Regions from separate parts of the Arthrobacter sp. CAN_A2 genome, predicted to be linked through region 2. Evidence: riboswitches for the same ligand, from Rfam matches in the RefSeq annotation. Region 2 holds a riboswitch; each other region holds the start of a gene.
The links. Region 2 has a riboswitch for S-adenosylmethionine ahead of IWX63_RS12280 (LLM class flavin-dependent oxidoreductase). Riboswitches for the same ligand answer to the same signal wherever they lie in the genome.
Positions count from the first base shown of each region.

Region 1: it holds a riboswitch for S-adenosylmethionine, as region 2 does, so the genes downstream of both, IWX63_RS07750 (O-acetylhomoserine aminocarboxypropyltransferase/cysteine synthase family protein) here and IWX63_RS12280 (LLM class flavin-dependent oxidoreductase) in region 2, are expected to answer to the same signal.
Region 3: it holds a riboswitch for S-adenosylmethionine, as region 2 does, so the genes downstream of both, IWX63_RS03020 (bifunctional o-acetylhomoserine/o-acetylserine sulfhydrylase) here and IWX63_RS12280 (LLM class flavin-dependent oxidoreductase) in region 2, are expected to answer to the same signal.
Region 4: it holds a riboswitch for S-adenosylmethionine, as region 2 does, so the genes downstream of both, IWX63_RS04680 (ABC transporter substrate-binding protein) here and IWX63_RS12280 (LLM class flavin-dependent oxidoreductase) in region 2, are expected to answer to the same signal.

Region 1 covers NZ_JADOUS010000005.1:89,481-96,854, forward strand. Annotated here, with positions in the region: gene IWX63_RS07725 (aliphatic sulfonate ABC transporter substrate-binding protein) at 1-113, shown strand, start outside; gene IWX63_RS07730 (ABC transporter permease) at 110-967, shown strand; gene acs (acetate--CoA ligase) at 988-2,937, shown strand; gene IWX63_RS07740 (LysM peptidoglycan-binding domain-containing protein) at 3,027-3,962, opposite strand; cyclic di-AMP (ydaO/yuaA leader) riboswitch at 3,966-4,149, opposite strand; gene IWX63_RS07745 (hypothetical protein) at 4,267-4,482, opposite strand; SAM riboswitch class I at 4,617-4,721, shown strand; gene IWX63_RS07750 (O-acetylhomoserine aminocarboxypropyltransferase/cysteine synthase family protein) at 4,813-6,192, shown strand; gene IWX63_RS07755 (CoA-binding protein) at 6,189-6,701, shown strand; gene IWX63_RS07760 (hypothetical protein) at 6,767-7,374, opposite strand, start outside.
Region 2 covers NZ_JADOUS010000008.1:152,882-160,255, reverse strand. Annotated here, with positions in the region: gene IWX63_RS12295 (heme-degrading domain-containing protein) at 1-497, shown strand, start outside; gene IWX63_RS12290 (HNH endonuclease signature motif containing protein) at 845-2,509, shown strand; gene IWX63_RS12285 (SDR family oxidoreductase) at 2,758-3,411, opposite strand; gene IWX63_RS12280 (LLM class flavin-dependent oxidoreductase) at 3,637-5,025, opposite strand; SAM riboswitch class IV at 5,062-5,175, opposite strand; gene IWX63_RS12275 (SDR family NAD(P)-dependent oxidoreductase) at 5,465-6,223, opposite strand; gene IWX63_RS12270 (GNAT family N-acetyltransferase) at 6,349-6,564, shown strand; gene IWX63_RS16945 (N-acetyltransferase) at 6,510-6,638, shown strand; gene IWX63_RS12265 (SDR family NAD(P)-dependent oxidoreductase) at 7,038-7,374, opposite strand, start outside.
Region 3 covers NZ_JADOUS010000002.1:163,506-170,879, forward strand. Annotated here, with positions in the region: gene metX (homoserine O-acetyltransferase MetX) at 1-915, opposite strand, end outside; gene IWX63_RS03020 (bifunctional o-acetylhomoserine/o-acetylserine sulfhydrylase) at 922-2,238, opposite strand; SAM riboswitch class IV at 2,319-2,435, opposite strand; gene IWX63_RS03025 (VOC family protein) at 2,647-3,288, shown strand; gene IWX63_RS03030 (CPBP family intramembrane glutamic endopeptidase) at 3,376-4,179, opposite strand; gene hutI (imidazolonepropionase) at 4,221-5,432, opposite strand; gene IWX63_RS03040 (formimidoylglutamate deiminase) at 5,432-6,856, opposite strand; gene IWX63_RS03045 (allantoate amidohydrolase) at 6,853-7,374, opposite strand, start outside.
Region 4 covers NZ_JADOUS010000003.1:51,098-58,471, forward strand. Annotated here, with positions in the region: gene IWX63_RS04660 (ABC transporter ATP-binding protein) at 1-38, shown strand, start outside; gene IWX63_RS04665 (energy-coupling factor transporter transmembrane component T family protein) at 35-832, shown strand; gene IWX63_RS04670 (amino acid ABC transporter ATP-binding protein) at 946-1,683, opposite strand; gene IWX63_RS04675 (amino acid ABC transporter permease) at 1,680-2,444, opposite strand; gene IWX63_RS04680 (ABC transporter substrate-binding protein) at 2,455-3,369, opposite strand; SAM riboswitch class IV at 3,539-3,656, opposite strand; gene IWX63_RS04685 (aminodeoxychorismate lyase) at 3,765-4,643, opposite strand; gene pabB (aminodeoxychorismate synthase component I) at 4,738-7,017, opposite strand; gene IWX63_RS04695 (LysE family transporter) at 7,021-7,374, opposite strand, start outside.

The sequences.
Region 1 (7,374 bases), on a different contig from region 2:
TCGAGACCGGCGACGTGCAGACCCAGGAGCAGATCGACGAAGCCCTGGACTCCCTGTTCGACGCCTCGCTCGTCGAGAACGCCGATCCGGCGTCCATCGGCTCCGATTCATGAGCGCCGACCACGCGACGCCGGTGAGCGCGCAGGGCCTGAAGGCGATCGGCGCGTCGGTGACCGGTCCCGGGACGCAGAACGACGCGGGGCGCGGCAGGGCGGTCCGGCGCACCGGCGCCATCCTGCTCGGGCTCATCGTCCCCGCCCTGATCCTGCTCGCCTGGCACCTCAGCACGGCGTCCGGCTTCTTCCGCGCGTCGCAGCTCCCCTCCCCGGCGTCAGTCCTCGCGGCCGCCGTCGACCTGATCGAACGCGGACAGCTCGCCACGCACATCCTGATCTCCACCCAGCGGGTGGTCCTCGGCTTCGTCATCGGTTCCCTGCTCGGCGTGCTCGCCGGTGCCCTGCTGGGCCTGTCCCGCATCGCGGACGTCCTGCTGACCCCGACCGTGGGCGCGCTGCGTGCCGTGCCCTCGCTGGCCTGGGTCCCGCTGCTGGTCCTGTGGATCGGCATCAACGAGGACTCGAAGGTCACCCTGATCAGCATCGGCGCCTTCTTCCCCGTCTTCACCACGCTCTACCTCGGCCTGCGGCACGTGGACCGCAACCTGGTCGAGGCCGCCCGCGCCTTCGGGCTCAACGGCATCCGCCTGCTGACCACGGTGCAGCTGCCCGCCGTCGTGCCCGCCCTGTTCTCGGGCCTCCGCCTGGCCCTCGCGCAGTCCTGGCTGTTCCTCGTGGCCGCCGAACTCATCGCCTCGTCGATGGGGCTGGGCTTCCTGCTGACGGACTCCCAGCAGACGGGCCGCGTGGACCGCATCATCCTCGCGATCATCCTGCTGGCCGTGATCGGCAAGACGACGGACGCACTCCTCGGCATCGCCGAACGCTGGGCGGTGCGACGGTGGGCGTAGGCACGGTGGGAGCAGACACGGTGGGAGCAGACACAGACACAGATCCAGGCACGACGACGGACGGGACGACCGCGCCCCGGGAGGAGGCCGAGCGCCTCGCGTTCTGGGCGGAGCAGGCCGCCCGGCTTGAGTGGGCGACACCCTGGCACACCGTGCACACCTTCGAGCGGGCGACGCCGCAGGCGGACGGGACGCTCAGCGTCCCCACCATCGAGTGGTTCGCCGGGGGCACCCTGAACGTCGCCGCGAACTGCGTGGACCGGCACGTCCGGGCCGGTCGCGGCGATCGCGTGGCGCTCCACTTCGAGGGTGAACCCGGGGACCGTCGCACCGTCACCTACACGGATCTGCAGGACGAGGTGTCGCGGGCCGCGAACGCTCTGCTCGCGCTCGGCATCGGGACGGGCGACCGCGTGGTCGTCTACCTGCCGGTCCTCGTCGAGACGGTGGTCATCACGCTCGCCTGCGCACGGATCGGCGCCGTGCACTCACTGGTCTTCGGCGGCTTCTCGGCGGAAGCGCTCCGCTTCCGCGTCGAGGACACGGGCGCCAAGCTGCTGGTCACCACCGACGGCCAGTTCCGGCGCGGCTCCGCCGTGCCCGTGAAGGACAACGCCGACGCCGCGGTGGCGGGGACGAACAACATCGAGCACGTCCTCGTGGTGCGCCGCACGGGGTCGGACATCGGCTGGACCGAGGGCCGTGACGTGTGGTGGCACGACGTTGTCGACACCGCGTCACCGTGCCATGAGCCGGAGGCGTTCGACGCCGAGACGCCGCTGTTCATCATGTACACGTCGGGGACCACCGGGAAGCCCAAGGGACTGGTCCACACCTCGGGCGGGTACCTCACGCAGGCGTCCTGGAGCTTCGAGCACCTCTTCAGCAGCCCCGACCCGGCGCTGCGCGACCAGGACGTCCACTGGTGCACGGCCGACCTCGCCTGGGTGACCGCACACACCTACGAGCTGTACGGGCCGCTCTCCAACGGCGCCACGCAGGTGCTCTACGAGGGCACCCCGAACACGCCGCATGCGGCACGCCACCTCGAGGTCATCGAACGCTACGGCGTCACGAGCTACTACACGGCGCCGACCCTGGTCCGCTCCCTCATGGGCTGGTTCCCGGACGGCGTCCCGGGCTCCTACGACCTCTCGAGCATCCGCGTGCTCGGGACGGTCGGCGAGGCGATCAACCCCGAGGCATGGCGCTGGTTCCGCCGGAACCTCGGCCGCGACGAGGTGCCCGTCGTCGACACCTGGTGGCAGTCCGAGACCGGCGCCACCGTGCTCTCCCCCAGCCCCACTGATGCCGACTTCAAGCCGGGGTGCGCCGCCCGCGCGCTGCCCGGCGTCAGCACGCGCATCGTCGACGAGGAGGGCCGTCCCGTCCCCCCGGGCGTGCAGGGCCTGATCGTCCTGGACCGGCACGGCCCGGCCATGGCACGCACCGTCTGGGGCGACCCGCAGCGCTACCTCGACTCCTACTGGCGGGCGTTCGCCGCGCAGGGCTGGTTCCTGGCCGGTGATGGCGCGCGGCACGACGACGACGGCGACACCTGGATCCTGGGCCGCGTGGACGACGTCATCAACGTCTCGGGCCACCGCCTGTCCACGATCGAGATCGAATCGGCGCTCGTGGCCCACCCCCTCGTCACCGAGGCCGGTGCCTGCCCCGTGCCCGATCCCCTGACCGGCCATGCCATCGCGGCCTTCGTGGTGCTGGCCGCGGGCACGGATCCGGACACGGATGTCACCTCGACGCTCCGCGCCCACGTCGCCGCCGCGATCGGGCCGATCGCGCGGCCGTCCGCCGTCGTCGTGGTGCCCGATGTGCCCAAGACGCGCTCCGGCAAGATCATGCGCCGCCTGCTGACACAGCTCTACGCGGGCTCGCCGCTCGGGGACACCACGTCCCTGCAGAACGAGGGGTGCATCCCCGGGATCCAGGACGTGCTATCCCGTCGCTGACGCTTCTCCGGGGAAGAGGAGTTAAAAGAAGGAAGCGGCAGGGCCCCGTCCAAGCACCTGCCGCTTCCCGCGTGTGGTTCGTTCCGGTGTCAGCCTGCTACCCGGACGAAGGATGCTCCCGGGAGGTCCGAGAGGGAGTGCTGCATGGTGAGGTTCGCCCCGTTCATGCCGCTGCTGATGACCTGGCCGCCACCGGCGTAGATCGCGACGTGGCCGGCGGTGATGACGAGGTCGCCCGGGGCGGGGCTTCCCACGGTGGGGCCGAACTGGAAGAACTGCGAGGGGCCGAGATCGCCGGCGGCGATTCCGGCGGAGCGCAGTGCCTGCTCCACCAGGATGGTGCAGTCCTGGATGGCACCGGCGGCGAGCTGGGACTGGGCGGAGGCCAGGAGGGTGCCCGCGACGCCGCTGGAGGCTACGACGGGGGTGATCTCGGCGGAGGCCAGGTACACGCCCGACTCGGGAGCCGCGGACACGGCCGGAGCGGGGGTGACAACCGCGGCCTGCTGGACCGGCGCCGCGGGAGCAGCTGCAGGAGCCACGAAGGCCGCGGGTGCGGCCACGGGCACCGACACCGTGACGGCGGGGGCCACAGCGGCGCCGCCCGTCGGGATGGTGATGGTGTCGCCCGGGAAGATGATCGATGCGACGGACAGTCCGTTGGCCGTGAGGACCGCGGTCAGGTCGGCGCCGTAGCGTGCCGAGACGGCGCCCAGCGTGTCGCCTGCGACGACGGTGTGCGTCGTCGCGGTGGCGCCTGCGGCAGGAGCTGCGACGGCAGCGGGTGCCGCCGGTGCTGCGGGAGCTGCGACGACCGCGGGGGCCGTCGTCGTGCCCTGCTCGGTGTACTCACCGGCGTGGGCGGCACCCACGGTACCGAGCGCGAGGCCCGAGGTGACGGCGACGATAGCGACGGGGCGGCCGACGGCGGTGGCGTGAGCCTTGGCGGCGCGGGACAGGCCCTGCAGCGCGAGATTGCCGTCGATGTCGGCACGGTGGCGCGCTGAAGTGATGTTTCGTGACATGGTTCTATACCTCTCCCATGCCTGCGGGGTGAGCTGTCGGGTTCGGATGGGAGTCACCCGGTCGGGCATCACCGAGAGGTGATGCGATGCGACTTAACCCCAGGGACGGCCGGCAGGTGGCCCGGCGCATCCCAAAAAAACTGTGGTTCCCCCGTCCCTGCCTTCGTGTTTCGAGCGAGTCTTGGTCGGCGGCAGGGCTCGGCAATCCGTCCAGGAGCGCCTCACGGTGGCGGAGGCACGTGCCGACCCTACCCAGCACCCTGCCGGTTTGTCACATTTGAATAACGGGAGGTAGGGTGCCCCCTCAACCCCGCAGTGCCCGCCAGCGACGGACGGCGAGGAACGTCCCCACTGCGCTGAGCGCGAGCAGCACCGACTGCTGGACATAGAACCAGTCCGTGACCGCCGCTCCCGGGGCGCCCGCCGCGACCATGATGCTGGTCGCGAGGACGAGCGTCAGCACGGCGCCGACGTACCAGAGCGTCTGCCACAGTCTTCGCTCCTGTGCACGGCTCGCCATTCTCCAGTCCTCCACCCCTCCAGCCTAGGCGTCGCACGGGTGCCCGCGCCGCCGCGCGCGACGCCGTCCGCAAGGCCGACCTCACACGGGGACACATGGTTTGGTTCTGCAGCGGCTCGGTGTCAGACTCGACCCGACCATCCCGAGCGGCCGAGAGATCTGGCTCATTGACGCCGCAGCAACCCTGGCCTCCGCGTTCCCGCGGCGACAAGAGGGTGCTACCGCCAGACCGATGGAGGAAATCATGAGCATCCCCCCAGCCGCCTCCGGCACCCAGCCCGACCCTCGATCCACCGTCGCAGTACCCGAATCCAGCAAGGCAGGTGTCTGATGGCAGATCGTTCCTTCGGTTTCCGCACGCGCGCACTCCACGCCGGCGGCACTCCCGACGCCACCCACGGGGCCCGGGCCGTCCCCATCTACCAGACGACGTCGTTCGTGTTCAAGGACACCAATGACGCCGCCAACCTCTTCGCCCTGCAGAAGTACGGCAACATCTACTCGAGGATCGGCAACCCGACGGTGGCCGCGTTCGAGGAGCGCATCGCCTCCCTGGAGGGCGGGATCGGGGCGGTGGCGACGGCGTCGGGCATGAGCGCGGAGTTCCTCACCTTCGCGGCGCTCTGCCAGGCCGGGGACCACATCGTCGCCGCCTCCCAGCTGTACGGCGGCACGGTCACACAGCTCGACGTCACGCTGCGCCGGTTCGGCATCGAGACCACCTTCGTCCCCGGGACGGACCCCTCGGACTACGCGGCCGCCATCCAGGACAACACCAAGGCGGTCTACGCCGAGGTGATCGCGAATCCCTCCGGCGAGATCGCCGACCTGGCAGGCCTCGCGAAGGTCGCCCACGACGCCGGCGTCCCGTTCATCGTCGACTCCACGCTCAGCACCCCCTACCTGGTGCGCCCCATCGAGCACGGCGCGGACATCGTCATCCACTCGGCCACCAAATTCATCGGCGGGCACGGCACCACGCTCGGCGGCGTGATCGTGGAGAGCGGCCGCTTCGACTGGGGCAACGGCAAGTTCCCCATGATGACCGAAGCCGTGCCCTCCTACGGCAACATCCAGTGGTGGGCGAACTTCGGGGAGTACGGATTCCTGACGAAGCTGCGGACCGAACAGCTCCGCGACATCGGGCCCTCACTCTCGCCGATGTCGGCCTTCCAGCTCCTGCAGGGGGTGGAGACCCTCGCGCAGCGGCTGGACGAGCACCTGGAGAACGCCCAGGCCGTCGCCGAATGGCTGCAGGCCGACCCGCGGGTGGAGTACGTCAATTACGCCGGGCTCCCCACCCACGCCCACCATGAGCGTGCGAAGACCTACCTGCCGCAGGGCCCCGGCTCCGTGTTCAGCTTCGGCATCAAGGGCGGCCGCAAGGCGGGCCAGAAGTTCATCGAGTCGCTGCAGCTCGCCTCGCACCTCGCGAACGTGGGCGACTCCCGCACCCTCGTGATCCACCCGGGCTCGACGACGCACCAGCAGCTCTCGGCCGAGCAGCTCGTCGCGGCGGGCGTGCCCGAGGACCTCGTCCGTATCTCCGTGGGCCTGGAGGACCTCGAGGACATCCTCTGGGACCTGGACCAGGCCCTGGACATCGCGGCCAACGCCTCCGATGCCGCATTCGAGGACCTGCCGCAGGAAGCGGCCGGAGTGGACGACGACGATGCATCGGCAACGCGGGCAGTGGGAGTGGGAGCATGAGCGGCAGCACCGGCAACGCGACACCCGAACGGACCTGGGAGGGGCCGACGGCGCCTGAACGGCTGAACCTGCTGCGGAACGCGCGGTCGATCGCGATCGTCGGCGCATCGGACAAGCCCTCGCGGGCGTCCTACTTCGTCGCGACCTACCTGCAGTCCTCCTCCCCCTACCGCCTGTACTTCGTGAACCCGGTGGCGAAGGAGATCCTCGGCCAGCCGGCCTACGCGTCGCTGAAGGACCTGCCCGAGGTGCCCGACGTCGTCGACGTGTTCCGCAAGCACGACGACCTGCCCTCGGTGCTGCAGGAGACGCTCGACGTCGGCGCGAAGACGCTCTGGCTGCAGCTGGGATCGTGGCACGAGGACGTCGCGCGCGAGGCCGAAGCCGCGGGCCTGGACGTGGTGATGGACCGGTGCATCAAGATCGAGCACGCACGCTTCCACGGCGGGCTCAATCTCGCCGGTTTCAACACCGGTGTGATCTCCTCCAAGCGGCAGATCACCTCCTAGCGGAGATCGAACCCTCCCGCGCTCACCCCTGCGGGCTGGTCAGCGACTGGCTGGTCCGCGACTGGCTACTCGGGAGCGGACGCATCCGGCGCTGGCTGCTCCGAGGCGGACGCAGGCGCCGGCTTCCCTGGGACGGGTCGCTCTTGAGCGGGCGCATCCGGCGCTGGCTGCACCGCGGCGGACGCAGGCGCCGGCTTCCCTGGGACGGGTTGCTCGGGAGCGGGCCCGCCGGAGGCCGACTGCTCCTCTTCCGTTTGCCCGGAACCGGGCGTGGACGCCGGCCGTTCCTCGACGGGCTCCGCTGGGGGTCCGGGCGTGGACGCGGGGGCCAGGTCGGGCACGGATGTCGCCTCGCCTCCACCGGGTTCCCCGAGCAGAAGCTGGTCCGGATCCTCGTGGACGGGTGTGGCCGGGACCTGCTCAGGACGGTCCGCCTGCGCGAGCAGCCACACCCTGCCCTCCGGCGCGGGGGTCGCCCGCGCGCCGGCGGACGAGCCGCCCTTCCCCCGTGGGTCAGCCTCAGGACCGGGCGCAGCCTGCTGCCGGTCCTGCTTCATCTGCCGGACCTTGGGACCCGAGCCGCCCGCCTTACCGTTCCCGTGTCCTGTGGCCGAGCTGCCCGCCTTAGCGTTCCCGTGTCCTGCGGCCGAGCTGCCCGCCTTACCGTTCCCGT
Region 2 (7,374 bases):
GCGGCAGCGAACAGTCTGCGGAGGCGCTCGAGGCGCTGATCACCTCGGTCGAGAGGGAAGTCGCCGAACTCCAGTTCACCCGCTTCACGAACGACGACGCCGTCGCCCTGGGGCAGCTGATCGTCCAGCTGGGTGCGGGGCGCAACCTGCCGATCGCGGTCTGCATCCGGCGGCCGGACCACATCCTGTTCCGGGCCGCGCTCGACGGGACGACGCCCGACAACGACTTCTGGCTCGACGCGAAAAGCCTCACGGCCGAGCGCTACCTCGTCCCCTCCCTGCTCGTCGGCCTTCGGGGCCGACGCAACGGCGGGCGGGTGGAGGACGATCCCCTGTTCGATACGACGACGTACGCGGCGCACGGTGGCTCCTTCCCGCTGTACATCAAGGACGTCGGTCCGGTCGCCACCGTGACGGTCTCCGGCCTTCCGCAGCTCGAGGACCACAGGCTGGTCGTCGAGGCGCTGCGCACGTTCCACGCCGCCGACGGCCTGTAGGAGCCCACGACGACGCGATGCGTCCTCGCGTTACCGGCGTGTAGGGGTGCCTCCTGCTCGACCGGCATCCTCACCATCTCGTGGCACCGCCGGCCGATCCGCGAATTGAGGGGTGTCGGTGCTGGGGAACCGGCCTGGCGTGCCGGTGCTCTCGCGGCGGGATGGCAACGCGTCGGTGCGAACCACGGAGGTCCGTCGGCGGGCGGGCACCGGGGCAACAACGGATCGTCAATCGGAATACCGAGGCGATCCACACCGGGCGACTATGTGGACAACTGAGGACGTCTCTCCCTCCACATTCGTTCTCCTCGAACGCCATTAGTACGTACGTTCGATAAAATTCAGGCATGGCTACCGCACCGATCGAGCGCTACACCGCACGTCCGAGTCTCCTCGACTCGGCATGCACAGCGCTTGCCGACTGCGCACGCGAGGTAGGTCAGGGCTACGGCATCCAATCCCGACAGGACGCCGCAGATCTCATCATGAAGATCGAACACGTATCGAGGATCGTCGACCATCTACAGGTCCTGGCTGCCCGCATCGCCGAGGAGCATCATCTTGCTGACGACGATGGGGAGCAGCCCACCGGCGGCTCCCTATTGGCGCGGGCAGAGCAGGCGATCGCCGGGAACGCCCAGTCCGGCCTTGCCTCCGAAAGCACGTCCACATCGACGGGTAACGGGTCCAGGAACTGCACCGACTTCCTCCGCGCCACGCTGGGCATCAGCCGCGCCGAGGCGAAACGACGGCTGACTCTTGCAGACCTGGTACTCCCCCGTACCTCGCCGACCGGCGCACCTGTTCCCGCCAGACTCACTGCGCTGGGCGCAGCAGTGACCTCCGGCAGTATCAGTGGGCGAGCAGCGACCGTCGTCGCTCAGGCGGTGCAGCGGGTGGACTCGTTCGCGACACCCCAGCAGCTCGAGTCGATGGAGCACCACCTGACACGACAGGCGATGGAGGCCGACGAAGACATCCTCCGGGTGCTCGCACGTCGATGGGAGGGCGTCCTGGACCAGGATGGGCAGGAGCCAAAAGAGAAGGTACTGCGCGCACGACAGGGCGTCTTCTTCCGAGGCCGGCGCCATGGACTGCACTTCCTCGAGATCGGTGCCACGGATGAGCAGTTCGAACTGCTCGCGACGGTCATGAATTCGACGGCGAACCCGCGCGGCGCAGCGGGTAGGACCGGTGGCCCTACACCTGACCTTGCACCGGGGGCTACGGACGCGTCAGGTGCCTCGGACGTCCGGGGCGCCCCGGGCACCCTGGACGCTGATGACACGAGAATCCTGGCCGCCGGCCTTGGCCTGGACGAGGGCAGAATCCCTTCCGATGATCCGCCGGCGGCAACGAGGGCCCAGACCCTCCTCGACGGGCTGGTCACCGCCTGCAAGGTCACGTTGAGCACAGCAGCGCTGCCGTCGGCAGGCGGCCATCGCCCGCAGGTCATGGTGACCATCGACTACAAGGACCTCATCGGCGCCACACACAGGCCGGGGTATGCCGTCTTTTCCGGGCAGATGGATGCAGGGAGCATCAGGAAGCTGGCATGCGATGCTGACATCCTCCCGCTTGTTCTCGGAGGTAAGAGTCAGGTACTCGATGTCGGCCGGGCACAACGGCTCTTTCCGCCGCACCTCCGGCGAGCGCTCGTTGCGAGGGACAAGGGCTGCGCCTTTCCCGACTGCTCAATTCCTGCCAGTTGGTGCGAAGCACACCACCTGAAGCCCTGGTCATCCGGCGGCACGACGAGCGCCGACAACGGCGTCCTGCTGTGTTCGCGCCATCACCACGTCATTCATCAGGGGACATGGTCGGTGTCATCCCGGAATGGCATTCCATGGTTCACCGGGCCCGGGACGCTTGGTCCTCCGGGAAGCGCCCGGCGGAACAGATACTGGCAAGCAGGCCAATCCGTCGATGAAGCACTGATCGACGACGCCTCGGGGCCGAGCCCGGACGTCTCGAAGCGCAACTCCCGCTTTCTGGAGCACAGCACCGGATGATGGAGCGTTTGGTCTGAAGGGTCCGAAGGGTCCGAAGCGTTTGAAGCGTTTGAAGCGTTTGAAGCGTTGAAGCGTCGTATGCGTACGAATCGTTGTATGCGTCCGGATCGTCCGCTGGACCGGACCATCTGGCGCGAACACTCGTGAAGCAGGACCGCACCCACCACACACCAAGCGCCATCGTCGCCCGGCCCACACAGAAGGCGACGCCCTCAACTGGGCGCCGCCTTCACCCCGCTGAGACCGGACTACAGTGCGGCCTCGATGGCCTCAGCGACCGGCGTCTCACCGCTGTTGAACTGGATGGTCTTGTCCACCGTGCCGAGGTTGCCGAGCACGACGGCCGCCACGAGGGCGACATCGTCGCGGGCCACCGAATCCTGCTGCGGCTTCGCGGACACCTCGATCTTCCCGGTTCCGGGGTCCGTGGTGAGCGATCCCGGCTGGAGGATGGTCCACGCGAGTGTCGAGTTGCGCAGGTGCTCATCAGCCGCAGCCTTCGCCTCCCCATAGTGGAAGAAGCCGTTGTCCTCCGGAACGCCATGATCCTTCCGTGCACCGAGGTAGGACACCATGACATAGCGGCCTACGGACGCCTCCCGGGCAGCATCCATCGAACGGATCGCAGCATCCCGATCCACGGCATACGTGGCTTCGGGGCTCGCACCACCTGCACCGGCAGACCAGACGACTGCGTCGTGGCCACGGAAGACATCAGCCATCTGCGCCACCGACAGTTCGGAGACATCGGCCACCACGGGGGTTGCACCTGCCTGCTCGACGTCGCCGGCGTGGTCCTGGTTGCGGAAGATCGAACTGACCTGGTGGCCCTGGCTGGTGAGGATCTTCGTGAGGTGCAGTGCTACTTTTCCGTGCCCACCGATGATGGCTACGCGTGACATGGGAACTCCTTCTGTCGAGTGACTGGTCGTCGGATACCTTGTCTTCGACGCTAGTCCTCCATGGTCGGGCTGGCCACCTTCCCGTGATCGTTCCGCCGCCAGCGCAGACCTATTCCCAGGTGCCATCACCAAGTGGCAGCGCCGCTCGTTTCCGGCTGATGCGTTGGAACCGGACGGGTCCAAGCGCCAACCCGGCCCAACGTCACCAGCCGATCCGCCGACACGTCAGGGTCGGACGGGCTGAAGCCGATACTGCGCGCCGCGGTGCTCGTCCGGCAGACGATCGCCCTTCCCGAAGAGCTTCTGGCGCAGTGTTCCTTCCGTGTACTCCGTCGGATAGGCACCACGCTTCTGCAGTTCCGGCACGACGAACTCGATGATGTCCTCGAAGGTCCCGGGCGTGATCGCATAGGCGAGGTTGAAGCCGTCGACATCGGTCTCCTGGACCCATGCCTGAAGTTCATCGGCGACCTGCACACCTGAGCCGACGATGCGCGGCCCCAGCCCCCCGATCCCCGCCGATTCGGCGATGTCGCGCACAGTCCACGGCGAGCCGTCGTCGTTCACCTTCTGGAAGTTCGCGACGGCGGACTGGATGGCGTTGGACTTCACGTTGCCCAGCGGCTCGTCCGGATCGTAGACGGAGAGATCCACGCCGAGCCATCCTGAGACGAGCACGAGGGCCCCCTCGTAGCTGACGTACTGCTGGTAATCCGCGTGCTTGGCCTGGGCCTTCTCCTCCGTCTCGTCCGTGATGACGGTGAGCAGCGTGTAGATCCGCACCGAGTAGCGATCACGGCCTTCGGCCTCGACCGCATCCCGGATCTTCCTGACGACGTCCTTCAGCTTCTCCTTCGTGGGCGCAGCGACGAACACCGCCTCGGCGTTGCCGGCCGCGAAGGCGATGCCACGGGAGGACGCTCCGGCCTGGAAGATGACCGGTGTCCGCTGGGGCGAGGGCTCACTGAGGTGGATTCCCGGGACCTTGAAGTACTTGCCGTCGTGGTTGATGTCATGGACCTTGCCCGGATCGGTGAAGACACCGGTCTCGCGATCGCGGACCACTGCGTCGTCATCCCACGACCCTTCGAGCAGCTTGTAGAGGACCTCGAGGTACTCATCCGCGTGGTCGTAACGCGCGTCGTGCTCGAGCTGATCCTCATGACCCATGTTGCGTGCAGCGGAGGGCAGGTAGCCGGTGACCACGTTCCAGCCGACGCGCCCCTTGGTGAGGTGGTCCAGCGTGGAGAGCCTGCGCGCGAAGGGGTAGGGGTGCTCGTACGCGGTACCCGCGGTGACACCGAACCCGAGGTGCTCCGTGACGAGCGCCATCGCGGAGACGAGCAGGAACGGATCATTGACCGGGGTCTGCGTGCCCTGCCTCAGCGTGGCCTCGTTGGAACCGCCATAGACGTCGTACGTGCCGAGGACATCGGCGATGAAGATGCCATCGAACAGTCCCTTCTCCAGGGTCTTCGCCAGATCGGCCCAGTACCTCAGGTCCTTGTAGCGCCAGGACTGGTCCTCGGGGTGGCGCCACAGACCGGGCGACTGATGACCCACGCAATTCATGTCGAAAGCATTGAAGCGGATATGGCGCGGTGATGTGGGCATGAAGAATCCTCATATCGGGGCACTGCCGTGGCGGAAGCGCCATACTTGCCCGCACTGCCTGTGCCGGGCCGAATCCTCACCTGGGGCACCCCACTACAGCGAGAGGGTTGCCGTCCAACGAACCAGGGTTTTGCGTTGGAGCTCTTGATTCTGGTGTCGAGCGTAAGTGGGCCCGCACGCCGTCGTCCACCCGCGGCCGTCACGGCGCGTCACGAATCCACCGTCCCTCACGGCGCGGAGAGCGCGTCGAACCAGAGCACAGGAGTTACTCCGAATGTTCTTCTGCAAGCAAACGGCACCGCGTTCATCGCAGCAGCGATCCTCACTCACCTCCGCAGAGGGCACCACCGCGGGGCTCCACCACGCCCTGAGCGCAGAACGGACCGGCAGGTCCTCGCCCACAGCGGGCGTCCATCCCGCCGAGGCGTACTGCCGGCGACTACCGCAGGTAGGACGCCCCGTTGACGTCCACCACGGTGCCACTGACCCAGAGCGGAGCCTCGGTTGCGAGCCACACGACGGTCTGCGCCACCTCCTCCGGCGTCGCGACGCGGTTGAAGGGACTCTGTGCACGCACCGCGTCGCCGGCCGGACTGTCGAGCACGGTCCTGCCCATGTCGGTCTCGACGAACCCGGGCGCGACGGCGGCAGCGAGGATCCCGTGGGGCGCGAGTGCCACGGCGAGGGACTGGGTCATGGAGTGCAGCGCCGCCTTGCTCGCGCCGTAGGCCGGCGTGACGGGCTCCCCCCGATACGCACCGCGCGATCCCACACCGACCAGCCGCCCGCCCTCCGGCCCTGTCGGCCGGTCGAGGAGATGCCGTGCGACGAGCCAGGACAGGTTCGCGGGCCCCAGGAGATTCACGTCCAGCGTGCGACGCCACGCTTCCTGCCAGTCGTCGAAGGACACGGTGTCGATCGGGTGCGCCTCGAACATCCCGGCGTTGTTCACCAGCACGTCGAGCCCACCCAGCCCATCTACCGCCCCGTCGACGATGCGCAGGCAGGCCGCGGGGTCACCCACGTCCCCGACGACCACCACGTGGCCGTCACCCGGAAGCGCATCGCGCACCGCCGTGGCGGCGCGCTCATCACGGCCGGCATGGACGGCTACACGGTGTCCACGGCCGGCGAGGTCATGTGCGATGGCAGCGCCGATGCCTCTGCTCGCACCGGTCACCAGAATGTTCGAAGTCATGGTTCAGACCGTACATCGTGGACCGCGCCGCAGCGGGGAGGGCTGAGTCCTCCATGGAAGAAAAAAGGCCGAACGACCCGAACGGGCACGTTGACCCCGGTCACCACGGATGCGAGGGTGGCTGGATGAGCACCGACGCGGTAGTCCAGATCAGCAACAACGAGGCCGGGAGCCGCTACGTGGCCACCGTCGACGGCGGTCCCGTCGGCACCGCGGCCTACGAACGGTCCTCCGATTCGATCACCTTCACGCACACGGTCGTCGATCCGGACGTCGAGGTCACGGAATCGGCAGCAACCTCATCCGGTACGCACTCGACGACGCCCGCGGGCAGCACCTGAGGGTCGTTCCCCAGTGTGAATTCGTGGCGGCCTTCATCCAGGAGCACGCTGAATACCAGTACCTGACGGCTTAGGCCGTTCCCCTGCTCCCCTATCGTGGGGCCGCGTCGAGGACACACCGCACAGCAGGCTCTGGATACACGGCCCCGAGATCAACGAGATCCGGCTCTGCTTCCTGTCGAAGCAGGCCACCGACCGACGACGGGGCACCGGCAGACCCGGCGTCCCGTCGTCGTCCGGGCTCTGAAGGTCAGAGCCAAGACTCTCGGGCCCGACCCGTCCGAGCTGGACATGTCCGGCCCAGAACCGTCCGGGCCGGAACCGTCGGAGCCAGAACCGTCCGGGTATGACTGTCGAGCCGGAACGGCCCGAGCCAGAACCGCCCGGCCCGATCTGTCGGGCCAGACCTATCGGGCTGGAACCGTCCGAGCCAGAACCGCCCGGGGTATGACTTCGGGCCGGAACCGTCCGGGCTAGAACTGGATGCCGCGCGTGAGCGCGCCGTCGATCAGGAGGTTCGCACCGGTGGTGCGGCTCGAGCGCGGGCTCGCGAGGAACACGACGGCGTCCGCCACCTCCTGCGGAGTGCCCATCCGACCGGTGGGGTTGAGGGCCATCGCGGTCGCGAACAGCTCCGGGTTACCCTGCTCGATACCCGGCCACACCCCACCCTCGTGGTACGTGTTGCCCGGCGAGACGGTGTTCGCCCGGATCCCCTGCCCGGCGAGCTGGAACGCGAGACCCGCCATATAGGCGATCAGCGCCGATTTCACCGTCCCGTAGGGGCCGGAGGCGAAGTCCACCTCGCGT
Region 3 (7,374 bases), on a different contig from region 2:
GCGTGCGGCGTCGTGGCTCATGAGCGCCTCCGTGAGGATCACGTAGCTGTTGGCGTCGAAGCGGTCCACGAGCTTGTCGGCCTGGCGGTCGAGGTAGCTCTCCACCCGGTAGCGGCCCCGATCGGCGGGCAGGACGGCTCCGAGGGGCCGCTCGGCGTCCTGTTCCGCGCGGCCGAAGCGTGCCTCCAGTTCCTGCTCCGCGCGGTACGTGATGTGCGCGATCCGGCGGGCGACGCCGAGTCCCGCTTCCGGAGGCGGGCCGTCGTAGTAGTCGCCGCCGCGGTAGGCGGGGTCGAGCCGGATGGCCTGCAGCTGTGCCTGGGCGAACGCTATCTGTTCGGCCGAGCTGGCGGCAGTGCAGGCGATGACGGCGCACCGCTCCACCCGCTGCGGGAACATCAGTGCCCACTCGAGGGCCCGGGCGCCGCCCATCGACCCGCCGAGCACGGAGTGCCAGCGCTCGATGCCGAGCCGATCGGCGAGCAGGCTCTCCGCGCGGACGGAGTCGCGGATGGTGACGAAGGGGAACCTCGCACCCCACGGCTCGCCGTCGGGTGCGAGGCCGGCCGGCCCCGTCGAGCCGTAGCAGCCTCCGAGCATGTTGACGGACACCACGAAGTAGCGGTCGGTGTCCACCGTGCGGCCGGGACCCACGAGCGAATCCCACCAGCCCTCCTCGTCCGAGGCGCCCCGCGCCACGTGCGAGCTGCCGGTCAGGGCATGCTGCACGAGGACGGCGTTGGAGCCCTCCCGGTTCAGCCGGCCCCAGGTCTCGAACGCCAGCTGGACGTCGGGCAGCTCACCCCCGGTCTCGAGGACCAGCGGCCCGATCGACGCGAAACGGAGCAGCCCGTCCCCGTGGGGTGGTGCGTCGCCGGTCCAGGAGGGCAGCGGGGCAGGAGGGTACGTGGTCACGAACGGTCAGGCTCCCTTGGCGGCGCGGAAACCCGCATCCAGATCGGCGAGGATATCGGCGATGTTCTCGAGGCCGACGGACAGCCGCACCAGGCCGGGGCGGACGCCCGCGGTGAGCTGCGCCTCCGCCCCGAGCTGGCTGTGCGTCGTCGAGGCGGGGTGGATGACGAGCGAACGGACGTCGCCCACGTTCGCGACGTGCGAGTGCAGCTCGAGCCCGTCGACGAAGCGCTTCCCCGCCTCCAGCCCCCCGACGATGTCGAAGCTCACGATCGCCCCCGTGCCGTGCGGCCCGTACTTCTTCCCGCGCTCGTACCAGGGACTCGAGGAGAGCCCCGCGTAGGTGACGCGCTCGACGTCGTCGTGCCCTTCCAGCCACTCGGCGACCGCCTGCGCGTTCTCCACGTGGCGCTCCATGCGCAGGCTGAGGGTCTCCAGCCCCTGTGCGATGAGGAAGGCGTTGAACGGGGAGACGGCAGCCCCCAGGTCGCGGAGCAGTTGCACGCGGGCCTTGAGGATGAAGGCGAGATTCGCACCGAGGGCGCTGCCCACCCCGAGGTCCCGGGCGTACACGAGCCCCTGGTAGCTCTCGTCCGGCGTGTTGAAGCCCGGGAACCGTTCGGGGTACCGGGCGAAGTCGAAGTTCCCGGAGTCGACGATGACCCCGGCGATGGCGTTGCCGTGCCCGCCGAGGTACTTGGTGGCCGAATGCACCACGATGTCCGCCCCCCACTCGATGGGCCGGATGAGGTACGGCGTGGACAGCGTGTTGTCGACGATCAGGGGGATGCCGTGCTCGTGGGCGACGGCGCTGATGCCTTCGACGTCGAGGACGTCCTGCCGCGGGTTGGAGACCACCTCGCCGAAGAAGAGCTTGGTGTTCGGCCGGACCGCCGCGCGCCACTGCTCGAGGTCGTCGGGGTCCTCCACGAACGTGGTCTCGATCCCGAACTTCTTCAGCGTGTGCTTGAAGAGGTTGTAGGTGCCCCCGTAGAGGCTGGGGCTGGCCACGATGTGGTCCCCGGCCTCCGCGACGTTCAGCACCGCGAAGGTGTCCGCGGCCTGGCCGGAGGCCAGCAGCAGGGCGCCGACACCGCCTTCGAGGCTCGCGATGCGGGTCTCCACGACCTCCTGGGTCGGGTTGCCGATCCGCGTGTAGATGGGCGCCAGTTCCGTCAGGGCGAACCGGTTCGCGGCGCTCTCCGCACTCGGGAAGACGAACGACGACGTCTGGTAGATGGGCAGCGCACGCGCCCCCGTGGCGGCATCCGGCACCTGGCCGGCGTGGATCTGGCGTGTCTCGAAGGACCAATCGTCGGACATGGTGCTCCCTCTGGTCAGGGGCTCCGCGTGTCCGGTGCTCCGGCCGGTGGACGCCGCTCCAGGAGACCGGACCCCGCAGGAGCCCGCGCTTGAACGGCGCCGGAAAGACGCCGGACCTGGTCTTCACCCGGGGCACCCCACCGCGGTTGGAGGGTTGCCGGCCAGCAAGCCGGGGCTGTGTGCTGGCACTCATGACCTGCATTCATGAAAGCCGATCCGGGCGGATCCGGCAACCGTGTGACCCTCCATGAAGCCGCCCGCGGGTGCTCCGCCGGTGGGCTCCGCGGCTCGCACCCGGGACGCACCCGACACGCTCCCACCACGCTCCTGGCCGGCTCCCGACACGCCCGCCTGAAGGTAAGGCAAGCCTTAGTCGAGACCCAGATCACTTAGTGCCAAGATAGCCGCATGCGCCTGGACCATGTATCTTATGCCTGCGAACCTGACGGACTTGCCGCGACGGCCGATCGAATCTCGGCCAGGCTCGGCATGGAGCCGGTGAAGGGTGGTGTGCACCCCCGCTTCGGCACCCGCAACATGATCTTCCCCCTGGTCAACGGCCAGTACCTGGAGGTCGTCGAGGTCCTGAACCACCCGGCGTCGGACAAGGCTCCGTTCGGCCAGGCCGTCCGTGCCCGCTCCGAGGCCGGCGGAGGCTGGATGGGCTGGTGCGTGGCCGTCGAGGATCTCGCACCGTTCGAGGAGCGCCTCGGACGCAGCGCCGTGCCCGGCAACCGGAAGTTCCCGGACGGCCAGGAACTCACCTGGCAGCAGATCGGCATCAAGGGGCTCATCGCTGACCCGCAGGTCCCCTATCTGCTCCGCTGGGACGAGGGCACGGAGGACCTCCACCCCTCGAAGGCCCGCCCCGCCTCTGTGAAGCTGGACTGCCTCACCATCGCCGGCTCGTCCGAGCGGGTGACCGACTGGCTCGGGACGGATGTCGAGAAGACGCTCGACGGCGTGCAGGTCCAGTGGATCGCACCCAACGGGACCCCCGGCGTCATGTCGGTGACGTTCGAGACCGACAACGGACGCGTGGAGATCTAGCGTCACCCGTCACACCCATCGACTCGGAGACGGAGGGACCGGACGATCGTCCGGTCCCTCCGTCCTGCATCGGCAGGGGACGCCCGCTCACGCACCGATCCCCAGCGCCGGCCCGAGCAGCGCGTACCCGACGAATCCCGTGATGTCGATGAGCGCGTGCGCGATCACGAGCGGCATGACCCGCCGCGTCCGCGTGTAGAACCAAGCGAACAGCACGCCCATCAGGACGTTCCCGATGAACGGGCCGAACCCCTGGTAGAGGTGGTAGCTGCCCCGGATCAGGGCACTCGTGATGATGATCGCGGGGGTGGACCAGCCGAGCTCCCGCAGGCGGATGACCAGGTAGCCCACCACGATGACCTCCTCGAGCACCGCGTGCCGGAGCGCGGAGAGGACGAGCACCGGGATGGTCCACCAGTAGTCGTCGAGCGCGGCCGGTACGAGCGCCGTCGTGATCCCGAGTGCGCGGCCCCCCGTGTACACCCCGAGCGTGCCGACGGCGATGATCGCGGCCAGGCCCACCCCGAAGCCGATCGTGCGCAGCGGCTGCTCGAAGGTGAAGCCCAGGCGCCGGACGGCCGAGACGCCGGGCCCGCTGAGCAGGAACAGGACCAGGGCCACGGGCATCAGCGCGAAGAAGATGTCCAGGAGCTGGTAGGCGAGGTCGAAGTACTCGCGGTCGTTCAGCACCGGGTTCAGGGTGGTGGTCTGGCCGGCGAGGGGTCCCCGCGACAGTTTCTCCGCCAGGCTCACGGCCGCGTACACGCCGGACTGCCCGAGCGAGAGCCCGAACACGATCAGCAGTTCGGCGGTGATCCGTCGCCTCGACGGCGGGCCCGTGGGGCCGTCCGCTGCGGGCGGGGCGGTGGAGGACGAGGACTCGGCAGTCATGACGCTATCCTGCCAGCGGATGCCGGGTCCCCCTAGCCCTCCTACCGGACGCGCACGCCCGCGCGCCAGACGGCGTGCACGAGCGGCATCCCGGGCCGGTACGCCAGGTGCGCGGCCGACGGCGCGTTCAGCAGCTGCAAGTCCGCGCGGTGCCCGACGGCGAGGGAACCCACGGTGCGCAGGCCGTCGGCGTCGCGTCCCGTGTGGCGACCCAGCGCCAGGGCTCCACCGTGGGTGGCGGCGCGGACCGCCTCGTGGACCGTCAGCCCCATCTGCAGGACGGCGGTGGCGACGCAGAAGGCCATGGAGCTCGTGTAGGACGTCCCGGGGTTGCAGTTGCTCGCCAGGGCGATCCGGGCGCCGGCGTCGAGCAGCCGCCGCGCGGGCGGGAACGGCTGGCGCGTCGAGAGGTCGCAGGCGGGCAGGCACGTGGCCACGGTGCCCGGCATCCCCTGGGCGTCGTCCGTGCCGGATCCCGACCAGGTCCCTGCGAGCGCGTCGACGTCGGCGTCGGACAGGTGGTTCACGTGGTCGACGCTGGCGGCGCCGACCTCGACGGCGAGCGCCACGCCGGCACCCGGGCCCAGCTGGTTGCCGTGCACGCGCAGGCCCAGGCCCGCCGCGGCGCAGGCGGCGAGGACGCGGCGGGACTGGTCCGGGGTGAAGGCCCCGGTCTCGCAGAAGACGTCGGCCCAGCGCACGTGCGGCAGGACGGCGTCGAGCATCGGCCCGCACACGAGATCCGTGTAGTCCTCGGCGTCCCACCCGGGCGGCACGAGGTGCGCGCCGAGGAAGGTGACCTCGTCCACCACGCCTGCCGCGATGCGCGCCCCGCGCGCCTCCTGGGCGACGTCGAGCCCGTACCCCGTCTTCGTCTCGAGATAGGTGGTGCCGCCCGCGGTGGCCTCCGCGACGCGGGCCAGCAGCAGCCGCGTGAGGTCGTAGTCCCCCGCGGCACGCGTGGCCTCCACGGTGACCGCGATACCGCCTGCCGCGTACGCCTCCCCCGCCATCCGGGCTTCGAACTCGGCCGTCCGGTCACCGGCGAACACCAGGTGCGTGTGGCTGTCGACCCACCCCGGCAGTCCCGCCCGGCCGCCGGCGACGTACGCCTCGTCCGCGGCCGGGGCGCCCGCGGCCGGACCGATCCAGCTGATCCGCTCCCCCTCGAGGACCAGCGCGGCATCCCGCAGGACCGCGCCGTCGGCGTCCTGCGTCATGAGTTCGCCGATGTTGGTGACGAGGACGGACATCAGTGCCGGTCCCATGGGTGTGCAGCGTCACGGTGTGCGTCATCGAGGCGGGCGATGGCGGCGACCAGCAGGGGCCCGGGGTCCCCGAGCGTCGCGTGGACGCCGGAGCCCGCCGCCAGGACTCCCCCGACGACGACGCCGGTCACGTCCTGCGCCGTCGCCGTGTACGCGAGCTGCTCCCAGGAGGAGCCGGCCGTCCGGGCGGTGTGGGGGTCGACCGCCATGAAGTCGGCCGCCAGGCCCGGACCGAAGCCTGCTCCTGCGCGGTCCTGTGCCCGCGCGCCGCCGAGGGACGCGATCCCGTGCAGCCGTTCCGGGGCGAAACGGCCCCGGCGCCCGGTGCGCAGGCGCTCGCCGTGCTCGAGGGCCCGCATCTCGAGCCAGGGGTCGACGACGGCGTGCTGGTCGGTGCCGAGCGCCAGGGTGGCCCCGGCATCGAGGAGGTCCCCGGCCGGCCCGAGCCCGTCCGCGAGGTCCGCCTCCGTGGTGGGGCAGAGCACGACGGTTGCTCCGGCGTCGCCGAGGAGCGCGATGTCCTCCGCGCCGACATGGGTGGCGTGGATCACGGACAGGCGCGGCCCGGCGAGTCCGTGCCGGTGCAGCAGGCCCGCGGGGGTGAGCCCGGTGGCGCGGAGGCAGTCCTCGTTCTCGGCGGGCTGTTCGGAGAGGTGGATGTGGAGGGGCACCCCGGGCGGCAGGTGCCGGGCGATGACGGCCAGGTCCTCCCCCGGCACCGCGCGGACGGAGTGGATGGCCGCCCCGACCGTGACCTGGTGCGCGGGGTAGCGCGAGGAGATCGCGGTGCGCAGGGAGGCGAGCCGTGCCAGCCACCGCTCCGCGGTCCCGTCGGAGAAGCGGCGCTGGCCGTCCTCCAACGGGACCCCGAGACCGCCGGCGAGGTAGCAGGTGTCGAGCAGCGTCAGGCGGATGCCCGCCCGGACGGCCGCCCGGGCGAGGGCGAGCTCCATGGCATGCGGCCCGTCGTCGTCCTCCTCCTGGCCGTACGGCGTGCCGTCGGGGCGGTGGTGCACGTAGTGGAATTCGGCGACGCTCGTCCACCCCGACACCACCATCTCGGCGTACACCGCGGCGGCGAGCTCCTCGTACAGCCCGGGCGTGAGGGCGTGCGCCGCACGGTACATCGTCTCCCGCCAGGTCCAGAACGTCCCGTCGTCCGCCGTGCCGTGGGTGCGTCCGCGCAGTGCACGGTGGAACGCATGCGAATGCGCGTTGGCGGCGGCGGGGAACACCACGCCGCGCAGCACCACGTCGCCCGCCCGCGCCGGGACGCCCGGCAGCACGGCGACCACCAGCCCGTCGGCGTCCGCCTCGATCCGCACCGAGTCCGCGACGCCCTCGGCCCCCAGCCACGCGTGCTCGCACCAGACGGCGCGGGCGGCCCGACCGGCGCGGGGGCCGCTCACAGCAGGTCGTCGAGGACGTCCGCGAGCGCGGTGGCCCCGGCGTCGGCGTCGTCGCGCTCCACGAACTCCTCGGGTGAGTGGCTGATCCCGGTGGGGTTGCGGACGAACAGCATGGCGGTGGGTGCGATGGCGCCCAGGATGCCGGCGTCGTGGCCCGCCCCGGTGGGCAGGGTCGGGGCGACGGGGAAGGACCGGCGGAGCGACTGGCCGAGGGTGCGCTGCAGCGCGCCGTCGAAGTGGACCGTACCGCTGCGCGATTCCTCGGTCAGGGTGGCCCGGCAGCCCTCGAAGGCGCAGATCTTCTGGGCCTGGCCGTGGATCCTCTCGATGAGGGCTGCGGTCAGGGCGTCCTCCTCGTGGCGCACGTCCAGCCACAGGTCCACGCGGGAGGCGATGACGTTCGTCCCTCCCGGCACGGGCTGCAGCCGGCCGACGGTCGCGCGGGCGCCGTCCTGCTCGGCGGCGGTCTTCCGGACGGCGAGGACCACCTGGGCGGCGGCGACCATGGGGTCGGCGCG
Region 4 (7,374 bases), on a different contig from region 2:
ACGTCTCCGGCGGGGCGGGCCGGCTGGTGGCCCGGTGAGCGGGGACTACCTGACGCCGGCCCTCGCCGGCCGGACACTCCTCCGGGCCAATCCGGTGTCCAAGCTGTTCGCCGCCGGGGTCATCACCCTCGCGCTCCTGGCCAGCATCGACTGGGTCAGTGCAGCGGTGGTCCTCGGCTGCGAACTCGCCCTCATGCCGCTGCTGGGCATCAGCGTGGTCGGCCTCGCGCGGCGGATCTGGCCCCTGCTGGTGGCCGCCCTGCTCGGCGCCTACGGGACGGCGCTGCTCGCGGACAAGACGGGCGGCGTGCTGCTCGACGTCGGGCCGTTCCTGTTCACCGAGGGGTCCGTCGCGGCGGGGACCGCCGTCGGGCTGCGGGGCCTGGCCCTCGCGCTGCCGGGGATCTTCATCCTGCTCACCACGGACCCCACGGATCTCGCGGACGCCCTGGCGCAGAAGCTGCACCTCCCGCACCGTTTCGTCCTGGGGGCGCTGGCGTCGCTGCGGCTGGTGGGCCTGCTGGTGGAGCAGTGGGAGATGCTCGGGCTCGCCCGGCACGCCCGCGGCATCGGTTCGGACGGGTCGATCGTTGCCCGGACCCGGAATCTGGTGGGGCAGTCGTTCGGCCTGATCGTGCAGGCCATCCGGCGCGCCACCCGGCTCGCGACGGCGATGGAGGCGCGCGGCTTCGGCGGCGGGACGCGCACGTGGGCGAGGACGAGCACGTTCTCGGTGCTCGACGTCGGGGTGGCCGTCGTCGGACTGGCCATCGCGGCGGGTGCGACGACGGCGGCCGTCCTGGCCGGGACCTGGAACTTCATCCTGTCCTGACCTGCGTCACCTGACCCGCGCCACGTGACCGCGGTCGGAAGTCCCCGGAGACGGCACCGGGGGCCCGCTGGAGCGGGCCCCCGGTGGACGGGTCGAACGGGCGGACGGGGTGGCTAGAGCACGTCCGAGAGGAACGCCCTCAGGCGGGGTGTCTGCGCGTCGTCGAAGATCGCGGCCGGGGGGCCGGATTCCACCACGACACCGCCGTCCATGAACGTCACGGTGTCCGAGACATTGCGTGAGAAGCCCATCTCATGGGTGACCACGACCATGGTCATGCCCGCCGTCGCGAGGTCCGCCATGAGCGCCAGGACGCCCTTGACGAGCTCGGGGTCCAGTGCCGAGGTGGCCTCGTCGAAGAACATCACCTCGGGGTCCATGGCCAGCGCGCGGGCGATCGCGACGCGCTGCTGCTGGCCGCCCGAGAGGTTGCCGGGACGGACGTCGGCCTTGTGCTTCAGTCCCACCAGGTCCAGCTGGGCGAGGGCCTTGCTCCGCGCCTCGTCCGACGACATTTTCCGCAGCTTGCGCAGGGCCAGCGAGACGTTCTCCAGCACGCTCTTGTGCGGGAACAGGTTGAACTGCTGGAACACCATGCCGATGCGGCGGCGCAGCTCGTCCGGGTTGTCCTTCAGGACGGACCGGCCGTCGAGCAGGATGTCCCCCTGGTCCGGTTCGATCAGCCGGTTCAGGACGCGCAGGAGCGTGGACTTCCCGGACCCGGAGGGGCCGATGACCGACGCCGTCGTGCCCCGTTCCACGTGCAGGTCGATGCCGCGCAGCACGTGGTTGGAGCCGAAGGACAGGTGCAGGTTCTTCCCCGTCAGGGTTCCTGATGCTTGTGTGTTCATGCCTTCGCTCCTTCGCCGATCGGTGCGGCCAGTTCGTCCGGTTCCGGCTTCGCCGTCTTCCCGACCCGCAGGCGCTGGTCGATGAAGTTGACCAGGTGCGTGAGCGGGATGGTCAGGCACAGGTAGAGCACACCGGCGGCGATGAGCGGCGACAGGTTGCCGGTGTTGCTCGCGGCGTCGTTACCCACCCGGAAGAGCTCGCGCTCACTGGCCACGAGGCCGATGAAGTAGATGAGCGAGGACTCCTTGATGAGCGAGATGAACTGGTTCACCAGGGCGGGCAGCACGCGCCGCACGCCCTGGGGGACCACGACGAGCTGCATCGACGCGCCGTAGCTGAAGCCCAGGGCGCGCGACGCCTCCAGCTGTCCCTTCTCCACGCTCTGGATCCCGGAGCGGAAGATCTCACCGATGTAGGCCGAGGCGATCAGCGAGAGGGCGAGGATGCCCAGCGGGTACGGACTGGTGCTGCCCGTGATCTGCCGGAGGATCGGGCCGAGCCCGAGGCCGATGAGCAGGATGATCACGACGGCGGGGAGGCCGCGGAAGATGTCCGTGTAGATACGGGCGATCCACCGCAGCACACGGTTGCGTGAGATCCCCATGATGGCGAGGATCATCCCGACGATCGTGCCGATGATCCCCGACGCCAGGGCGAGCAGGAGCGTGTTGGGCAGTCCGACGGTCAGCAGGTCCGGCAGGACGGCCGCCATCGCCTCCCAATCGAAGAAGGTCTTCCCGAGCTGTTCGAGGGCATCCATGCAGGGACCGCTACTTTACTTCCACGGCTTTGCTGCCGGGCTTCCAGTCGGTGGGCGTCTCGCGCTCCGGGTACCACTCCTGGGTGAGCTCGGTCCAGGTGCCGTCGGCGACCACGGCGTCGAGGCCCGCGTTGAGGGCGTCGATGAGCGGCTGGTTGTCGCTGTTCACGGCGTACGCGGTGAAGTTCTCGGTGTTGATGATGGTCTCGGCGATCGTGGTGTCGTCGCCGTCCTTCACCTGGCCGGTGGCCTGCTGGGAGGGGGCCACCCAGGCGTCGACCTGCCCGTTCTTCACGTTCGCGTAGACGGTGTTGTAGTCCGGGAAGCGCACCGGCTCGAGGCCGAGGGTGTTGGAGACGTAGTCGTCCTGGACGGTGCCCTGGACCACGCCGATGCGGGTGCTCTCGGAGAGGGAGTCGAAGCCCGTGACGGAGGAGCCGTTCTTCGTGACGACGGCCATGTAGCCGAAGTCGTAGCCGTTGCTGAAGCCGACGTTCTCGCGGCGCTCGGCGGTGGTGGAGATCGAGGAGGATCCGACGTCGAACTGCTTGTTCTGCACCTGGGCGAGGAGTGCGGAGAAGTCCGTGGACGCGAACTCCACCTCGAGGCCCAGCTTGTCGCCGACGGCGCGCAGCAGTTCGTTGTCGTAGCCGGTGAAGACGCCATCCTCGAGGAAGATGTTCGGCGGGGCGTCCGAGAGCGTGCCGACGCGCAGGGTGCCGTCGGTGATGAGGCCGAGCTCCGACGTGTCGATCTCGTCGACCGGCGTGGTGCTCTCGGTCGTGTACTGGTCGAGCGACTGCTGGTCGCTGCCGGCCAGGGCGTCGGTGGTCTCGGTGGGTTCGCTGCTGCCGCTGCCGCAGGAGACGGTGAGGGCGAGGAAGGGGACGGCGAGTGCCGCGAGGACCTTGCGGGAGATGTTCATGGTGTCCTTCGAAGTGCCGGCCCGGATGGGGGCGCGGGAAACGGGGGTGGTGCTGGGACGCCGGGTCACGGCGAGGAAGAAGACAGGCTGCTGGGTGACACGCTCACTGTTCTGGGCTGTGCGCAGGTGCGGTTGCTGTCACCGGGGTTGGATCGGGACAGGCCGCACGACGCCGTACTTGCCAACCGGGGGACTTGTCCCGGCGGCCGAATCTTCACCTGGAGCACCCCACTACGGGAGAGGGTTGCTGTCCAGCCGGCCAGGGCCGAGGGCTGGAACTCTTGATTGCAGGCAAAACGCTAGGGCAGCAGGAAGCGCCGGGTCAAAACGGGAAGGGCCGGAATGCGACGCTTGACGTAGCAGAAGGGTCCCAGGGGGCCTATTTGTGGCGGAGATTACACGAAGCGGTCCACCAGGTCGGTGAGTTCCGCGGTCAGCGCGCTCGAGGTGCGGAGCTCCTGGCCGTCCAGGGAGAGCACCGGCGCGAGGAGCCGGATGCTCGAGATCAGCCACACGGCGTCGGCCTCGAGCAGGTGGTGCGGTTCCAGCGGTCCGTAGCCGAGCTCCCACCCCTGCTCCTTCGCAGCGGCGAACAGCGCGCTCTGCGAGGTGCCCGCGAGGATCCCGCTCTCGAGCTGGGGTGTGAGGAGGGTCTTCCGGCCGTCGCGGTCGTAGGCGAGGAGCACGGTCGACGTCGGCCCTTCCAGCACCTTGCCGTCGGAGGAGGTGAAGATGACGTCGTCGGCCCCGTGCGCCTTCGCGTACCGGACGGCGGCCATGTTGACGGCGTAGGAGAGGGTCTTGGCGCCCATGAGCAGCCAGGGTGCACGCTGGGCGACCGTGCTGTCGTACCCGCGCTCCAGGAAGAGGACGTTCAGGCCCGTCTCGCGCTGCCGCAGCGTGGCTTCCGGTACGCGGGCCACCTGGACCCAGGCGGTGGCGCGCCCGGCGCCCTCCACCCCGCGTGTGGCGATCAGCTTGACGACGGCGTCCTGCCGGCCCGGTTCCGCGGCCGCGAACTCGCGCAGGCCCGTGCGGATCGCGCGGCTCCACGCCTCGGCGTCCGGCACGGTGAGGTCCAGGGCCGCGGCCGACGACGCGAGGCGCGCCAGGTGGGCCTGCTCCTTGCGGGGAGCTCCGTCGACGGCGAGCAGGGACTCGAAGAGGCCGTCGCCGCGGGTGGCGCCGAGGTCGGTGGCCATCAGCTGGGGCTGGGACGCGTCGACGACCCTGCCGTCGTCGTGGGCCGGGTCGAGGAACACGAGAACAGTCATGGGCCACAGCGTATCCGCTCGGCACCGGCGGAGGGCCTGAAGGAAAGGGAGGCCGGGCCGCATGCGTGCGGCCCGGCCTCCGGGGCGGGATCAGTTACTCCTGATCGCTGTCCTGTGCATAATCCTCGGCCTTGTCGGCCATGTCACCAGTGTCCGCCATAGAGTCGGCTTTCAGTCGAACCGGTCCGCGGCCCGCCGTGGGCTGCCGCGGTCTGACCCGTTCATCGTCCACCTGCGGGAGGTGCCGCGGTACCGGCAGGATCCGGTTGACATCCGCTCCTGAGGAGGGGTGACGGGCGGGCTCCGTGGCGGGCGCCGTGCGGGGCACGTCGGGGACATCGGCCGGGAACTCGGACCCCAGGGCCGACAGCACCCCGCGTGTCTTCGTCCGGACCTCGGCCCACTCCTCGGCGGGGTCCGAGTCGGCGGTGATCGCCCCGCCGACGCCCAGGGCGAGGTGCGTGGTATCGCCGTCGTCCGCCAGCACGAGGGTGCGGATGACGACGGCGAGATCCGTGGCGCCGGTCAGGCTGAAGTACCCGGCGGCGCCCGAGTAGGGGCCGCGCGGACCCTCCTCGAGGCGGTCGAGGATGGCCATGGTGCTGATCTTCGGCGCGCCCGTCATCGAGCCGGCAGGGAACGCGGACCCGATCACCCCGGCGCGCGCGCTGCCCGGCCGCAGCCGGGCGTCGATGGTGCTCACCATCTGGTGGACGGTGGCGTAGGACTCGATGGCGCACAGCCGGCTGACGGTGACCGAGCCCGGGACCGCGTGGTGCGAGAGGTCGTTGCGGAGCAGGTCCACGATCATGATGTTCTCCGCGCGGTCCTTCGCGGAGTTCCGGAGGTCCTCGAGCAGGGCGGCGTCCTCCGCCGGGTCCGCCGAACGGCCGCGCGTGCCCTTGATGGGCTCCGCCCGCATGAGGCCGTCCTGCGTGAGCTGGAGGAAGCGCTCGGGGGAGGTGCTGGCGACGGCGAAGCCGGGAAAGCGGAGGTAGTGCGCGAAGGGTGCCGGACTCGCGGCGCGGAGGCGGAGATACGTCGCCAGCGGATCGAGGCGCTCCACGCGGGCCGACAGCGATGTCGTCAGGCAGACCTCGTAGGTGTTGCCGTCGGCGATCTCGGCCTGCGCGCGGCGGGTCTTCGCGAGGTACTCCTCGCGGGAATCCCGGGCAACGAAGCGGGGCGCCGGGGGCGGGGGCGACGGCGCGGCGAGGGGCGCGGCCCCGACGGCGCGGCGGGCCCTCCCCAGCCAGTCCTCACGGCCGGGGTCGCGGCGCCCGTCCGCGAGCGTGAGCAGGAAGACGGCCTCCTGGGCATGGTCCACGACGACGGCGCGGCCCGCGAAGACCAGCGCGGCGTCCGGGAGGGCGTCGGCCGGGGTCGGCACGGAGGCGCCGCCCGTCTCCCGCTTGAGCTCGTAGCCGAGGTACCCCAGCCAACCCAGTCCGAACCCGCAGGCGAACCCGTCCGGGGTGCGGACCGCGCGGCGCCCCCAGACGTCGTCGAGCCAGCGGAAGAAGGGCTCGCGGATGCGCGTGGTGACCGCGCCGGCGGTGATCTCCGTGGTGCCGTCCCGGTGCAGGGCCTGCTGCCCGAAGTCGCCTGACGCGTCCGCCAGGATGCTGAAGCGGCTGCGCCCGTCCGGCAGGGGCGTCGTGGTCCCGGCGTCGGAACTGTCCAGCCAGACCGCCGCGGGGGCCGCGCCGTACAGGGTCGAGAACAGCGCCGCGGTGTCCGGCGCCGCCTCGATGCGCTCGCAGTCCAGCCGGAGTCCGCGCCGTCCCGCACGCTCCGGCGCGAGCAGGATCGCGCACGCAGGCAGCCCCGTGAGCGCCAGGCGGACGGCCTGCGGCGAGGGGACCCCGCGGTGGCCCTGCACGACGACGTCGGCGGCCGCGGCGGGATCGTCGCCCGCCAGCCAGGCGTCCTCCTGGTCCGCCCAGCGATGCCAGAAGGGCGCATAGGCCTCGCCGTCGCGCTCGATCGCGGTCCGGTGCCGGATCCCGGCATCCGCCTCGATCCAGATCACCGCGTCGAGGTGGGGCCGTGCGGCGGCGGCCGCCGCGCCCACCCCTTCCAGGAGCACGATCTCGGCCGCCGCCGTGGTCCGCTCGGCGCCGTCCTGCCCGCGGTCCCAGTCCCAGGCGTTCCAGTGCGCCGGCCGCCCGGCGTGCAGGGGGCGGAGGACGCGCTCCACGTAGCGGCCGATGCCGTCGTCGAGCCCGTCCCAGCCCGGGTAGATGTCCTCGAGGTGGAAGAGGCTGACGCTGTGGTGCTCCCGGAGGAGGGCGGCGAGTTCGACGGCGAGGGTGGTCTTCCCCGCCCCGGATCGCCCGTCGACGGCGATGAGCAGGGGTGCGTCGGCCGGCACGGATCAGGCCACGGCGAGCAGGGCGCCGACGCCCACGAAGAGCGAGCCGAAGGTCCGGTTGAAGATGACCTGGCCGCGGTCGTCCTGCGTGAACCGCCGGAACGAGCGGGCGGCGCCGGCGTAGAAGAACCACATGACGAGCACGTCGATGACGACGACGGTCACGGCCAGGACCGCGTACTGGCCCAGCAGCGGGCGGTCCGGGCGGATGAACTGCGGGATCAGGGCGAGGAAGAAGACGATGGCCTTCGGATTGAGCAGGTTCACCCAGAGGCCGCGGCGGACCATCGAGAGCGCGCCCTCGTTGACCTGCCGGTCACGGACCTCACTGTGCTCGGGTTTCTGCAGGAACTTCCG